2 regions of the Kitasatospora sp. NE20-6 genome follow, and region 2 is predicted to be linked to the other one. Evidence: riboswitches for the same ligand, from Rfam matches in the RefSeq annotation. Region 2 holds a riboswitch; the other holds the start of a gene.

Region 1 (7,085 bases), on a different contig from region 2:
CCACTGGCGCACCAAGGTCGCCGGCGCCCGGCGCGAGTTCGACACCGAGATCGTCGACCAGCTGCCCGACGAGCGGATCTCCTGGCGCACGGTCGGCGGCGACGTCCGCCAGATGGGCGTCGTCACCTTCCGGCGGCTGGACGACGGCCACACCCGGGTCAGCCTCGCCATGGACTTCGAACCGCACGGCATGGCCGAACGCACCGGCGACGTGCTCGGCGTGCTCGACCGGCAGATCAAGGGCGACCTCAAGCGCTTCAAGGGCTTCATCGAGGAGCGCGGCGGCGCCGAGAGCAAAGGCTGGCGCGGCCGGATCGCCCCCGGCGACCGGACGGCCGACAGCCCCGCGGCCGGCGGCCTCCCCGACGCGCCGCCGCGGGAGACCCCGCAGTCCCGGATGACCGGCGAGGGAGCCCCGCCGCCCGACCCGTACGGCAGCAGCGAGCCGTACGGCGGTGAGCAGTACGGCACCGGTCGGCAGGACGGCGGACGGTACGGCACCGCGCCGCTGGACGACCCGCGGACCGCGCCGCGCCCGGCCGACCCGGACGACATGCGGCACGGCTGAGCCACCGCCGTCCACGACGGCTGCACGGCGGAGCGGGAACAGAGCCGGAGGGGGTGCCGTGTCCGCACGGCACCCCCTCCGGCCTGCGCGTGGACGCGCCGATACAGGCCCCCGGCCCGCCGGTCACCCGTGGGGCGGCCGCCGGGCGGCGGTGAGGTCGGGGTGTGGCGTGTCGGCGGGCCGGAGACCGGCCTCGGCCAGCTCCTCGGCGAGGACGGCGGGCTCCACGGGCCAGAGCCGGAAGGTCTCGTGCTCCTCGCGCACCACCACGCCGCCGCGCTCCACCCGGTAGTCGTACCGGACGGCGACGGTCCCGCGGTCCGGGGTGCGGGTCAGCCGGGCGGCGTACACGTCGGTGCCGAGCCTGGCGGGCGGGAGTTCGCGGCTCTCCTCGCCGTCCGGCACGCCGACGGGCGGCGGGTCGAAGAGGAGCAGGCCGCCCGGCACGAGTGCGGCGGCCAGGGCCCGCCAGGTCGCCCGGCGTTCCGCGGGCGGCAGGGTGGCCACCAGGTTCGAGGCAACGGCGAGGTCGACGGCCTCCCGCAGGCCGCAGGCACCCACGGTCTCCGGGTACAGCGTGACGCGGGCCCGCTCGTCGGCGCCGAGGCGGGCCAGCCGGGCGAGCAGGGCGATCCGCATGGCGGGCGACGGCTCGACGGCGTGCACCGGAGCAGCGGCGGCCTTCACCAGCGTCTCGGTCACGATGCCCGTGCCGGCACCCGCGTCGAGCACCCCCGTCCTCGCGGCGCGGGCCGCCGCGGTGAAGCGGCGCTCGGCGGCCCGGCGGTCGTCCTCCGCCTGCAGCAGGTCGTAGAACTCCGCGGACACGCCGTACCGGATGTGCCCCGAGGGCTGCCCGGCGGTCACCGCGGCGCCTACCCGCGGCCGGGAGGGGTGCCGGTCACGTCGGCCGGCGACGCCGGTGCCATCACCACACCCGCCTTCCCGCGGTGGACGGTCCAGGCCCCCGAGGCTACGGCTCCGCGCCGCCCGGTGCGACCGGCCGCGCCGAGGACCCCACCGCGGGGGACCACATCGCGGGAACGACACCGCGGGGGGACGGCGCCGCGGGGGACGGCGCCGTGTCAGATGCGCCTCAGCCGGTGCCCGCGGTGCCCCTTCGGACGGCGGCGCTGCCGCACACCGTCCTCGCGCCGCCACCGCACCCACCCGAACACGCCGACCACCACCGCGCCCACGACCGACGGCAGCAGCCTGTCCAGCGGGTTGGGCGCGCCCTCCTCCAGCACCTGGCCGCCGACGACGAACGCCCGGCCGAGGCCGTACACCGCCACCACCGTGCCCGCGAGCGCCAGCGCGAGCCAGACGCAGCGCCACACCCGGGTCGCCGTCCGGCCGAGCACCCGGTACGGGATCGACACCCCGCAGGTCTCGCAGGCCACCACCAGCCGGCTGTCGATGTGCGGGCGTGACAGGAGGACGCGGTGGTCGCCGATCCCGCGGGCCGGCCCGTCCTCCGGGATGCCGGACGGCACCCGGTGGCCGGACCGCGGGCCCGGCCTGCGTCTCAGCTCGCCTCTTCGCACCACGGCGTCCCCTCCCCCGGCCTGCCTCGACGGCGCCTGCCGCCGCGCCCACCCTGCCACGTCCTCCCGTCGCGGTGCCCGGCTTTCGGCAGGCGCACGGGAGTACGCCGGGTGCGCACCGGGGTCAGGAGCCGACGTTGTCGCAGGCGTGGGCCTGGAACTCCTCCAGCGAGGTCGTCGTCAAGCCGTCGGCGTCCCCGCCGTACTCGGCGCCCACGAAGTACCGCACCCGCCCGGGAGTGAGGGCGGCCAGGTCGGCGAGGGTGAACGAGACGTGGCTCGCCGACGAGGAATTGTCCTCGGTCCACCCGTAGAGCGTGTAGGTGCGGCCCGCTTCCAGGGGCTGCAGCGGCTGCTCGGGCGTCCAGCCGTCGCCGCCGTCGAGCGGCAGCGGGGCGTACCCGGTCAGCGGCCCGTCGTGCTTCCAGCGGCCCATGATGCGGCCGCTGGTGCCGCTCGCGTCATCGTGGGTGTACAGCGTGGCCCCGTCGATGCGGCGGTGACAGACCATCACCATGCCGATCGGGCGGCCGTCCTCGGTGACCGTGACGCCGCTGACCGCCCCCTCGGCGACCGTACAACCCGTCAGCCCTGTCAGCAGCCCGCCCACCGCAACTCCCAGGACTGCACGACGGATCCGGACCATCTCTCCCCCTCCGGCCGAACAACCGGCTCACCCTATCCCGCACGGGAACGCGGCCGGTCCCTCCCGGACGCCGCACACCGGGTCCGCGTGACCCCTGACACGGTCAGTGGTGGAAGAGCCTGAGGCCGGTGCGCGCGAGCGTGATCCCGTGCTCACGGCAGGCGTCCTCGACCTCGTCGGACCTGATCGATCCGCCCGGCTCGGCGATGTAGCCGACGCCGTGGCGGTGGGCGTGGTCGACGTTGTCACGGAACGGCAGTGCTCCGTCGGAGACGAAGGCGAGGCTGGCCAGGCGTCGCCTCCACTGCGCACGCTGATCGGGGTCCAGCTGATCAGCAGGTACGGACAGCACCTGCGCCAGGCGCCGGCTCTCGTCCGGCGTGAGATCGCCCTCGATGAAGCGGATCTGCCAGTTGATCCGGTCCTGGCGGCGGATGCCCGGCCTGAAGGTGAGAGCGCGGACTGCCGGGTGGCGCCGCAGCCACCAGGTGTCGACCTTGGCCCCGGCAAGGCGGGTGCAGTCGACGCGGGACTGCTGACCCGCCCCGATTCCTAGGGTCGTCCCGCCCCGCACGTAGCAGACCGAGTTGGACTGGGTGTAGCGCAGGACCGCCATCCCCAGCAGGAGGTCGTCCACGGCGGTCGCCGGCAGGGCACCGCCCACGACGCGGTCGAGCAGGGCGGCGGTGAGCGGCAGCTGATCGCGGTCCTGGGTCAGGCGCAGGCCGAAGACGTCCCGCGCCTCGTACGTCGGGGGTGCGAACGTCTCGTCCGCCTCCATGACCAGGAAGCGACCGTTCTTCTTCCTGCCGAGTCTCTCGACGGTGCCCGGCGCGTAGCCGGGGGCGATGACGCCGTCGCAGACCACGCTCGTCAGCAGCTCGGCGAGCTCGGTGTCGACCGGGTGGGACAGTGCGGCGAAGTCGCCGTAGGAGGACTTCGGGTCAGCGTCGCGGGCGCGCAGGTAGGCGCTGGTCAGGGTGCCGACGCTGTCGCCATCGACTCCGTAGAGCTCCGCGGTGACCTCGTCGACGGGTCCGGACACAGCCGCGCCGGCGGGCGAGACGTGTTTGAAGGAAGCGGCTGCCGGCCGACCCAGCGACCGGCTCGCCTCGCGCACGAGCTGCCAGCCGTTGAGCGCGTCGAGCATGTTGATGAACGACGGTTGTCCGTGCAGGACCCGGACCGGCCGCCTGTCGGGGTTCACCGGCGCGGTGGGCGCCGCTGCCTGGTGCGGGTTCATCCCGTAACGCAGTTCCACCGTGTGTCCTCCTCAGCGCGACATCGCTGACGGAGGCGCCCAGGCGGTCGACGCTCGCATCGGAACAGGGCCGCTCCCCGGTGGTTGTCCACCCTCGCCAGTTGCGGCCGGGCGCAACTGTACCGGCGGGCGCGAGGCGGTGAGATGTCAGGCTGCAGATGCGCAGGGGCCGCCCGCCCCATGGGGGGTGGACGCCGACGGACGGTCTGCGGGCCGCGGGGCGCTCGAACAGGGCGCCGTCCGCCACGTTTGGCGGCGGCGGATCGTGCAAGACGACGGCCATGAGAGCACTCGTTCACGTCCTGCGCATCGCCGCGGGTGTCGCCACACTGATTCTGGCCGTCTGGATCGTCCTGGACCTGTCGGGGGCGAACCCCGGCAACCCGATCGCGGACTGGTTCCACGACGCCGCCGACTGGCTCTCGGGCTGGTCCCGCGGCCTCTTCTCCCCCGACGGCTCCACCGCGCGCACCCTCGCCGACTACGGCATACCCGCCGTGGTGTACGGGGCCGTGGCGTACGCCCTCGGGCGGCGCGAGTGGGCCTGACCCTGCCGACGTCGCCCGCGGCACCGCCTCCGGAACGGCGGTGCCGCGGGCCCGTGTTCAGCGGGTGACGTGGTCGAACAGCCAGTCCGTCAGCGCGCGCCGGGGCGCGCTGTGCGGGGAGTTCTCGGTGTCGCAGAGGAAGTCGTCCAGGGCGACGCGGCCCGGGTCGACGGAGGTCAGGTCGGTCTCCAGGTCGACGTCCCACACGGCCGGGTCGAAGTCGAGGGCGACGGCGCTGACGCCGGGCACGAAACAGGTGTTGGTGAACCGCTCGTCCACCTCGATGCCGAGGGCCTTCGCCACCAGCCCGAAGGAGGGCAGGGTGCCGCCGGGAGCGCCGTCCAGGGCCGGGACCGCCGTGGTGGAGCTGCGGCGGACCGTCAGCGCGATGTGCATGCCGCCGATGGGCTGCTTCACCCCCTTGTCGGGCTGGACGCGGGCGGTGGCGCTGGCGGTGTTGTACCGGTCCTTCCAGTCGAAGGCGATCTCGCCGGGCGTCAGCTTCAGCCCCACGCCCTCGCCGTGGCCGTTGGCGACGCCCAGCTTGAGCGGCCGCGCCGGGAACGAGCCGTACCCGGCAAGTTCCGCCAGGAAGTCGGTGCGCAGCTGACTGGCGGTGGCCACCGGCCCCTCGTACTTCGAGTTCTCCACCCAGGCCCACAGGAGCTGCTGGGCGGCCTCGCTGCGGATGAGCTCGGCCTGCTTGGGGCGGTCCGGCTCGGCCGGGGTGAAGTCCTCGAAGAAGTACGCCATCTGCTGGAGGATCAGCGGGATCCAGGCGCCGTTGTGGGGGGTGTCCCACGAGAAGTAGATGCCGGTCCGGTGGTCCACCTCCTCGGCCTCCATGCGGGCCAGCGCGTACCGGGTGATCATGCCGCCCATGCTGACGCCGCCGACGGCGAGCGGGGCGTTGCCGACCTGTTCGGCGATGGCGCGGTGGATGCAGGCGGTGGCGACGCCGGCGTTGGCCTGGATGTAGGTGTGGCGCTCCTCGAACCCGAGCAGGATGACGTCGATGCCCGCCTCGCCGAGCCGGGTGAGGAAGTGCCCGCCCTCCGCCGCGTCGAAGTGCTTCCAGAGCCCGGGCAGGTTGCTCGGGCCGTAGTCGAAGCCGTCGGCGAGGATCAGCGGCCGTTCGAGGTTCCGGTGGCCGGGTGCGAGGTGGACGTGGGCCGTGCCCGTGGCGACCTTGCCCTTGTGGGAGTAGGCGCCGTGCAGGGGCCACGTGAAGGTGGGCTCCGGGGCGTCGCCGTCCTCGGCGGCCGGCGCGGCGGAGGCGAACCAGACGTGCTGGGGCAGGGTTGCGGCGAGTTCGGCGAGCTGGGAGGGGGACGCCTCCGTGAGTCCTTCGGTCAGACTGCGGCTGACGTGGATCTCGGCCTTCTGAGCCATGGTGAGAGCCTTCGTTCGGCTGCGCGCGGGGCGCGCAGGGGTGGGGACAGGCACCGCGGCGGAATCCGTTCGTACCGGCATCGTCACGGTGCGGATGCATCCTTGCACAGAGAGCGACCGAACGGACGCAGGGCACGGCCCGCGCCTCCGACGCGCCTCCGACGCGCTGTCGGCGCCGACTCGGCCTGCTCTCCGGCGGGTTGGCGGTCCGCCGGGCCGGGCCGCGGGCGCCGGGCACATACGGCACCCACCCCGGCGCGGCCCCGGGAACGGCGCAGGGCATGATGTGCCCCAGCCCGCCCGCACCACGAGGAACGCCATTGCACCCGCACGACGATCTCGTCCGGCCCTACGCACCGCAGGCCCCCGCCGAGCCGTCGCCGGAGGCGGGCCCGCCGACCGGCGCCGCCGACCTCTTCACCGACCTCCCGCCCGCGGCGGACCCGGTCCGCGCGCAGCGCCCGGGCCGTCGGCGCCTCCTGCCGGCCCTGCTCGCCGGCGCAGCCGTCTGCGCCGGCCTGGCGCTGCTGCTCGTCCCCGGCGAGGACGGCCCCGGCCCGCAGACGCAGCCGGCCGCACCGGGGGCGTCCGCGGCCACCGACGGGCCGCTCCCCGCAGCCGCGGGCACCGCACCGGCCACCGCGTCCCGGACGTCGGCCACCCCCGCGGCCGCCGTCTCCCCCGGCGCGACGACCGCGAGCCCGGCACCGACCGGAAGCACCCCGGGCGCGACGGACGCGGCCGCGAGCACGGCACCGGTGACCAGCTCCACCACCACGGCGACGGCCCCGGCCGACGGCGTCCTGCGGCAGGGCGACAGCGGGCCGGCAGTGGCCCGCCTCCAGCAGCTGCTCTTCGGCCAGGGCTTCACGTACGTCTCGCGCACCGCGGTCTTCGACGCGGCCACCGTCCGCGGCGTCACGCAGTTCCAGCACGACCGCGGCCTGACCGGCGACCCGGCCGGGGTCTACGGCCCCCAGACCCGTCGCTCGATGGAGGGCTGACCGCCGTCCGCCGGCCGGTCCGGGACGCCCTGCGGGCCTTTCGCAGGCCCTTCGCGGCCGCCTCGCCCGCCGGAGCGGGGGCACGTGGCGGCTGCCGGGTCACGTCTCGCGTTGCCCCC
Region 2 (7,085 bases):
TGGAGGAGGTGACGGCCCTCGTCCGGCAGCTCCGGGGCGCACCGCCCGAGGGTCCGCTGAGCCCCGTTGACCGGATGGCCGCCGACCTGCTCGCCCGGTCCGAGGAGCTCGCCCTGCTCAACGAGGACCTGCGGCGGGCGCACGCACGGGAGCGCGAGGTGGCGCTCGCCCTCCAGCGGGCCCTGCTCCCGGCGGTGCCCGCGACGTACCGGCCGTCCGCCGCGGTGCGCTACCGGCCGGCCGCCACCGCGCTGAACGTCTGCGGCGACTGGTACGACCTCGTGGACCTCGACCGGCGCTCCAGCGCCGTCGCGGTGGGCGACGTCGTCGGCCACGGCCTGGAGGCCGCCGGGGTCATGGGCCAGCTGCACAGCGCGCTCAGCGCCGCCGTCCGGGCCACCGGGCAGCCCGCCCGCGCCCTGGAGACCCTGGCACTGTTCGCCGGGTCGGTGGAGGGCGCCCTGTCGACCACCGTGGTGCAGATCGTCGTCGACCGGCGGATGCACACCATCCGGTACAGCTGCGCCGGGCACCCGCCCCCCGTCCTCGTGCAGGCCGACGGCGGCGCCGAGCTGCTCGACGCCGCGACCGACCCCCCGCTGGGCGCCTGGGACGACTCCCTGCCCCGGTCGGAGGCGGAGGTGCACTACCGCCCCGGCGCCACGCTGGTGCTCTACACGGACGGCCTCGTCGAGCGGCGCGGCGAGGACATCGACGCCGGGCTGGACCGGCTCGTCGACAGCGTCACCCGGCACCGTCGCCTGGAGCCGGAGCAGCTCGCCGACGCGCTCCTCACCGACCTGGGGGCCGACGACGGCCAGCGCACCGACGACATCGCGGTGGTCGTGCTGCGCCTGTGAGAGGGGGGTGCGGGCCGCCGGTGCGGGGAGACTGGTGGCCGTCCGCGGCCGCCGGTGCCGGGCCCGGCCGTGGCCGGGCCTCGCGCTCCGCCCGGGGCAGGCGTCCCGTCCGCCGTCGCTCCCGCTCCCGCGCCCGGTGGGCGGCAGCGTCGCGCCGGGAAGGCACGGCGCCGGGACCGGCGGGGGCCGGAGGGGGTCCGCACGGTCCGGCAGGCGCCTCGTACGGTTCGCACGGCCCGCTCGTACACCTGATTCGTGGGCGGACCGGGAGTCGGACGGGTGATTCGGGGAAAAAGTCCGGCGGAGTTTTCTACCATGGGATTTCCGAGGTATTTCTCCTCCGCGGCGAACCGCCGCGACCAGGCCCGACAAATGTCGCGGCGGGCCCGCCTCCGGGAGAGGCTGGTGCGGCTACGGGGTCACCCACTCCACGGAAGGACAGCACTGTGGCAACCGATTACGACGCCCCGCGCGGCGGCGGCGACGAGAGTTCGGACGACAGCATCGAGGAGCTGAAGGGACGCCGTTCCGAGAAATCGGACGGCAAGGTCGACGTCGACGAGTTCGACGCGGCCGAGGGCCTCGAACTTCCGGGTGCCGACCTGTCGGGCGAGGAGCTGACCGTCCAGGTCCTGCCGAAGCAGCAGGACGAGTTCACCTGCTCCACCTGCTTCATGGTGCGCCACCGTAGCCAGCTCGCGGGCGAGGACGCACAGGGCCGTCCGCTCTGCAAGGAGTGTGCCGGCGGCTGACCGCCCGGCCCCGACGGGCGCGGGCGGGCCGGGTGGCCGCCCGCCCGGGCCCGTCCGCGCCCGTCCGCTGCCGTGCCCTGCCGTGCCCTGCCGCGCCGCCCTGCGACCGGGCGGCACCGCAGGGCCCGCGGTCAGGACAGCACGGTCGCCGGGAGGATCTCCGAGACCTGCACGCTGCCGCCGCAGGGCTGGAAGGCGAACGGCACCTTCTTGTCGGCGTCGGCCAGCGGGTCCACCGGCGCCCGGAAGACGAAGCCGACCGCCTTGGGGCACGGCGCGTCACCGGTCGGCACGTTGCTCCACTTCACGAAGAACGCGGCGCTCTGCCCGGGCGCCAGCACGATCGTGCCGCCGTCCTGCCCGAGATCGCCGAAGCCCGCGGGGATCGCGCCGACCGTCAGCGACAGCTCGGGCGCGGCCGGCGGGCCGTACGGGACGAACGTGGGGCGTCCGTCCATCGAGCAGGCGGCGGCCGAGACGTTCTTCACCACGAACCGCTGCACCATCGTGCCCGCGGCGCCGTCCGAGGTGGAGGCGGTGACGGACAGCCAGGGGTTGACGCAGTTCTCCGTCTCGCCGCCGCCACCGCCCCCGCCCCCGGCGGGCGAAGCGGTGGCCGGGGCCGGCTTCTTCGGCTTCGCCGAGGCCGACGCCGAGGCCGACGCCGGGGAGGCGGCCGCGGACGGCGCGGCGCCCGACGCCGACGGCGGCACGGCCGGCGAGGACGCCGCGGTGACCGCGGTCGTGACGGACGCGCTGCCCGCGTCGTGGGCCGCGCTCCCGCAGCCGGCGACGGCCCAGGGGGCGGCCAGGGCCAGGGCGACGGCGAGGCTGCGGCGGCGAGTGTGCACAGAGGGGTCCTTCGGTCGGTCCACGCGGTCGGCGGCGGGACGCCGCCCCGCCGCAACCACGGCCGGCCTGCGCCACGGCCGACATCCCACACCCCGGCCGGGGCCGGAGTCCAGCACGGATCGATCACCACTCGCCCGTCCGGGGGCGGACGCGGCACCGGCCGCGCCCGGCCCGGCGCACCGCCGGGCCGGGCGGCGCGTCACACCGCGCCGAGGCCCGGGTAGAGCGGGAAGCCGGCCAGCAGGTCGTCCGCACGCTTCGCAACGGCCTCACGCACCTGCGGGTCGAGTACGTACTGCGCCTTGGACGGGCCGCCGGCCGCGGTCCGCGCCGGGGTGGTGCCGCGCAGCACGGTGTCGATCAGGTCCGCGATCTCGTCCATCTCGGCGGTGCCGAGCCCGCGCGTGGTGAGCGCCGGAGTGCCGATCCGGACGCCGGAGGTGTACCAGGCGCCGTTCGGGTCCTGCGGGACGGCGTTGCGGTTGGTCACCACGCCCGCGTCCAGCAGCGCCGCCTCGGCCTGGCGGCCCGTCAGGCCGCGGCCGGAGACGTCGGCGAGCACGAGGTGGTTGTCGGTGCCGCCGGTGACGAGCGTCGTGCCCCGCCGCAGCAGCCCCTCGGCGAGCGCCCGTGCGTTGTCGACGACGCGCTGCGCGTAGTCCTGGAACTCCGGGCGGCGGGCCTCCGCGAGGGCGACCGCCTTCGCCGCCATGACGTGCGGGAGCGGGCCGCCGAGCACCATCGGGCAGCCCCGGTCGACGTGCTCGGCCAGCTCGGAGGTGCACAGCACCATGCCGCCGCGCGGGCCGCGCAGCGACTTGTGGGTGGTGGTGGTGACGATCTGGGCGTGCGGCACCGGGTCGAAGTCGCCGGTGAGCACCTTGCCCGCGACCAGGCCCGCGAAGTGCGCCATGTCGACCATGAGGGTCGCGCCGACCTCGTCGGCGATCTCGCGCATCAGGCGGAAGTTCACCCGCCGCGGGTAGGCGGAGTAGCCGGCGACGAGGACCAGCGGGCGGAACTCGCGGGCGGTGGCGCGCAGCGCGTCGTAGTCGAGGAGGCCGGTGACCGGGTCGGTGCCGTAGCTGCGCTGGTCGAACATCTTGCCGGAGATGTTGGGGCGGAAGCCGTGCGTGAGGTGGCCGCCGGCGTCCAGCGACATGCCCAGCAGGCGCTGGTTGCCGAACTCGCGGCGCAGCTCGGCCCAGTCCTGCTCGCTCAGGTCGTTGACCTGCCGCACCTGCGCGCGGGCCAGCGCCGGGCTCTCCACCCGCTGGGAGAGGATCGCCCAGAAGGCCACCAGGTTGGCGTCGATGCCCGAGTGCGGCTGCGCGTAGGCGTGTTCGGCGCCGAAGAGTGCGCGGGCGTGTTCGGCGGCCAGCGCCTCCACGGTGTCGACGTTGCGGCAGCCCGCGTAGAAGCGGCGGCCGACGGTGCCCTCGGCGTACTTGTCGCTGAACCAGTTGCCCATCGCGAGGAGCACGGCGGGCGAGGCGTAGTTCTCGCTGGCGATGAGCTTCAGGGAGGCCCGCTGGTCCTGGATCTCGGCGCCGATGGCGTCGGCGACGCGGGGCTCGACGGCGCGGACGGCCTCGATCGCGCTGCGGAAGGCGGTGTCCGCGGCGGGACCGACGGCGGTGTGGGGCGCGCGGGGGTAGCCGGACTCGGCCAAGGCTGTCTCCTCATGACGATTCGGACGGCCCAGGCGCACGGCGACAGCGTGAGAGACACGGAGCCGCTTCCCGATGGTCGAGTCCATCCCTGCGCGCCAGTCACGGCTCACGGAGAGCCTACCAACCCGGGCGGGCGGTGCGGGCGGAAGCCGGGAGGACGCCCGGACGGCGCAGCCGGGGACGGCCTCCAGCGGGGGCTCCGGCAGGACTCCGGACGGGCTCCGGCAGGGATGCGGGCGGCCGGGGCGCGTGCGGCCGGGAGCGGCCGCGGGCGGTGCCGCCCGGCCGGACCTGCACGGGAGGGCAAGCAGCCGGGCACGGATCGTGCAGGCGGCCGGGCCCGCCCGTGAAAGGATGCCGGTGCGGCCGCCGACCAGGGCGCCCTCGCGCGTGCGGCGGTCCGCCGGAGCAGGCACCGCGAAGGAAGGCAGCCCATGACGACGCGACGTGAGCGCTGGGAGCGGCGCACGCAGACCCCGCTGATCGCCCTGTCCGGGCTCTTCGCGATCGCGTACGCGGTGCCGGTGCTCGGGCCGCAGGCCCCCGCCCCGCTGCTGCGCTGGGCCGCCTGGACGGAGTGGGCGGTGTGGGCGGCGTTCGCCGCCGACTACGCGGCCCGGCTGCTCCTGGCCGAGCGCCGCTGGGAGTTCGTCCGGCGCAGCCCGTTCGACCTGGCGTCCGTGGTGCTGCCGCTGGTGCAGCCGCTGCGGCTGCTGCGGCTGGTGTCGACGCTGCTGCTCGCGGGCCAGCGGGTGCGGATGGCCTCGCAGGTGCGGCTCACCACGTACGTCGCGGGCGTGGTGGTGGGGCTGCTGGTGTTCGGGTCGCTGGCCGTGCTGGAGATCGAACGGACCTCGCCCACCGCGACCATCCTGACGCTCCAGGACGCGCTCTGGTGGTCGTTCACGACCATGACGACCGTCGGGTACGGCGACCTGACGCCGACCACCGGCCTGGGGCGGCTGCTGGCGGTCGCCCTGATGCTCTCCGGCATCGCGCTGCTCGGTGTGGTGACCGCGAACATCGCGGCGTGGTTCATCTCCCGGTTCGACGCGGAGGACCGCATCGACCACCTCAACCACCGGGCGATCCAGGACCTCACCGCCGAGGTCCGCGAACTCCGCCTGCAGGTGGCCGAGCTGAGTGCCGCCTCGGGCCGGGACGGCCTGGCGGGGCCGCCGGCCGTGGCGGAGGCGGCGGTCCCCCGGGGGTAGTGCCGACCGTTCGTCAGCACAGGACCTGTGGCACGTCCGGGTCCACCGCCTGCGCGTGCCCGGGGGCGGCCCGGCGGGGCCGCACCCCGCGCGTGCGTTGTCCGCGGCAGCCGCTAGCGTTCCGGCATCACCTGCGGCGGAGTGTCCGACTCCCTCCGCGTCTGCGGTGGTTTTCGACGACTTGCACGAGACCGAGGTGGGGACCGATGGGTTGGCTGGCGGCGGGCGAGGGGTACGAGGTGGCCCTCGTGGAGGGCCGGGTGACGGCGCGGGCGACGGCCGGGCGTTCGGCCGGGAGGCAGCTGAAGACGCTGCCGAAGGCGGTGCGGGAGCACCCCGAGACGGACCGGCTGCGCCGGTTCGCGGAGTGGCTGGACCGGCACGCCGTGTCGTGCGTGGCGCAGGTGGACACCTGGATGGTCTCCTCGCTGCCGGTGCCGACGGGGCTGATCGCCCGCGTCTGGCCGGACGAGGCCTGGCAGGCCGCGCTGCGCGACCTGGTGGTCGTCGGCGACGACCCGGACGAGACCGGCTTCCTGCGCGACGCCACGGCCGACGGCTCGCTGAAGCTCGTCGACCTGGACGGCGAGACGGTGCGCATCGCCCCGGAGACCGTGACGCTGCCGCACCCGGTGCTGCTGCCCGACCTCGACGACCTGCGCGAGTTCGCCGCCGAACTCGGCGTCGTGCAGCGCGTGGAGCAGATCCACCGGGCGACCTGGCTGCGGCCCGGCGACCTCGCGCCGACCGCCGCCGAGGTCCGGGACTTCGCGGGCGGGCGGTTCCCCTCGCGATTCGGCCTCGCCGCCCGTGCCTCCTCGCTGGGCTACCGGGTCTCCGGCGGCTACGCGACCTGCCGGGTGCGCGACACCGGACGCACCGTCGAGGCCTCCGTGTGGATCGGCGAGCCCTACTGGGACGGCGACTCGGAGACCGGCGCGCTCAGCTGGCAGGACGGCGACGGCAAGGCGCTCCGCCTGCCGGACGTGGGACCGGTCGCCTGGTCCGAGGGCATGCGGATGGCCGCCGCGCTGTACGCCGGCCGCACGGTCGAGGAGGGCAAGGGCGCATGAGCGGCATCACGGACACGGGTACGGACACGGACACGACGGGGGCGGCAGTGGCGATGACGGAGGCGGAGGCGGCGGACCTGCTGCAGGCGGGCGCGGTGCTGCCGCCCGGCACGGCGGGCGCGGGCGACCGGGCGGTGCCGCTGACCGCGCGCACGTACCGCCACCCCGGGCTCGACGGCCGGGTCGTGGTGCGGCTCGTCCCCGGCGAGCTGGGCGCCGCGGAGGACCTCGCCGCCGGATACCTCGGGCTGGAGACCGGCGCCGAGCCGGCCGAGGTCGGCCTGGGGCTGCGCCAGGCACTCGGCTTCCCCGAGTGGGTGCTCGCGCACCACCCGAAGGACGGCCACCACGCGCTCGGCATCATGCCCGAGCTGGAGCGGATCGCCCGGCAGGCGAAGTCCAAGCCGAAGGCCGCCCTCGACGCGTACCAGGAGGTCGCCGGGCGGCTCGCCGCGGCCGTCCCGCACTTCCTGCCGACGTTCTACGAGCAGGCCGGCCGGACGTTCCTCGGCGTGGAGAACGCCACCTACGCGGCGCAGCTCTTCTCCAAGGCCCGCCGGGCCGAGGCCGAGCACGGCCTGCGGCTCGACGAGGCCCGGCTCGACGCGGTGTTCCTGGAGTTCGCCCTCGCGGGCGCACTGCCCGTCAAGGTGCTGACCGG

The links. A riboswitch is a leader RNA that binds a small molecule or an ion and turns the genes downstream of it on or off. The one in region 2 is predicted to bind ZMP and ZTP.
Region 1: linked by a shared signal. The riboswitch ahead of SNE206_RS22235 (phosphoribosylaminoimidazolecarboxamide formyltransferase) and the one ahead of SNE206_RS18270 (glycine hydroxymethyltransferase) in region 2 are both predicted to bind ZMP and ZTP.

What each region holds. Positions count from the first base shown of each region.
Region 1 covers NZ_BPRL01000033.1:21,317-28,401, reverse strand. Annotated here, with positions in the region: partial or broken gene SNE206_RS22255 (SRPBCC family protein) at 1-328, shown strand, start outside; gene SNE206_RS22250 (class I SAM-dependent methyltransferase) at 692-1,435, opposite strand; gene SNE206_RS22245 (hypothetical protein) at 1,654-2,118, opposite strand; gene SNE206_RS22240 (hypothetical protein) at 2,240-2,725, opposite strand; gene SNE206_RS22235 (phosphoribosylaminoimidazolecarboxamide formyltransferase) at 2,865-4,022, opposite strand; ZMP/ZTP riboswitch at 4,053-4,137, opposite strand; gene SNE206_RS22230 (hypothetical protein) at 4,304-4,570, shown strand; gene SNE206_RS22225 (hypothetical protein) at 4,628-5,962, opposite strand; gene SNE206_RS22220 (peptidoglycan-binding protein) at 6,283-6,966, shown strand.
Region 2 covers NZ_BPRL01000021.1:71,816-78,900, reverse strand. Annotated here, with positions in the region: gene SNE206_RS18285 (PP2C family protein-serine/threonine phosphatase) at 1-860, shown strand, start outside; gene SNE206_RS18280 (DUF4193 domain-containing protein) at 1,307-1,612, shown strand; gene SNE206_RS18275 (DUF4232 domain-containing protein) at 1,744-2,463, opposite strand; gene SNE206_RS18270 (glycine hydroxymethyltransferase) at 2,664-4,136, opposite strand; ZMP/ZTP riboswitch at 4,157-4,250, opposite strand; gene SNE206_RS18265 (potassium channel family protein) at 4,572-5,351, shown strand; gene SNE206_RS18260 (DUF4132 domain-containing protein) at 5,558-6,424, shown strand; gene SNE206_RS18255 (DNA-binding protein) at 6,478-7,085, shown strand, end outside.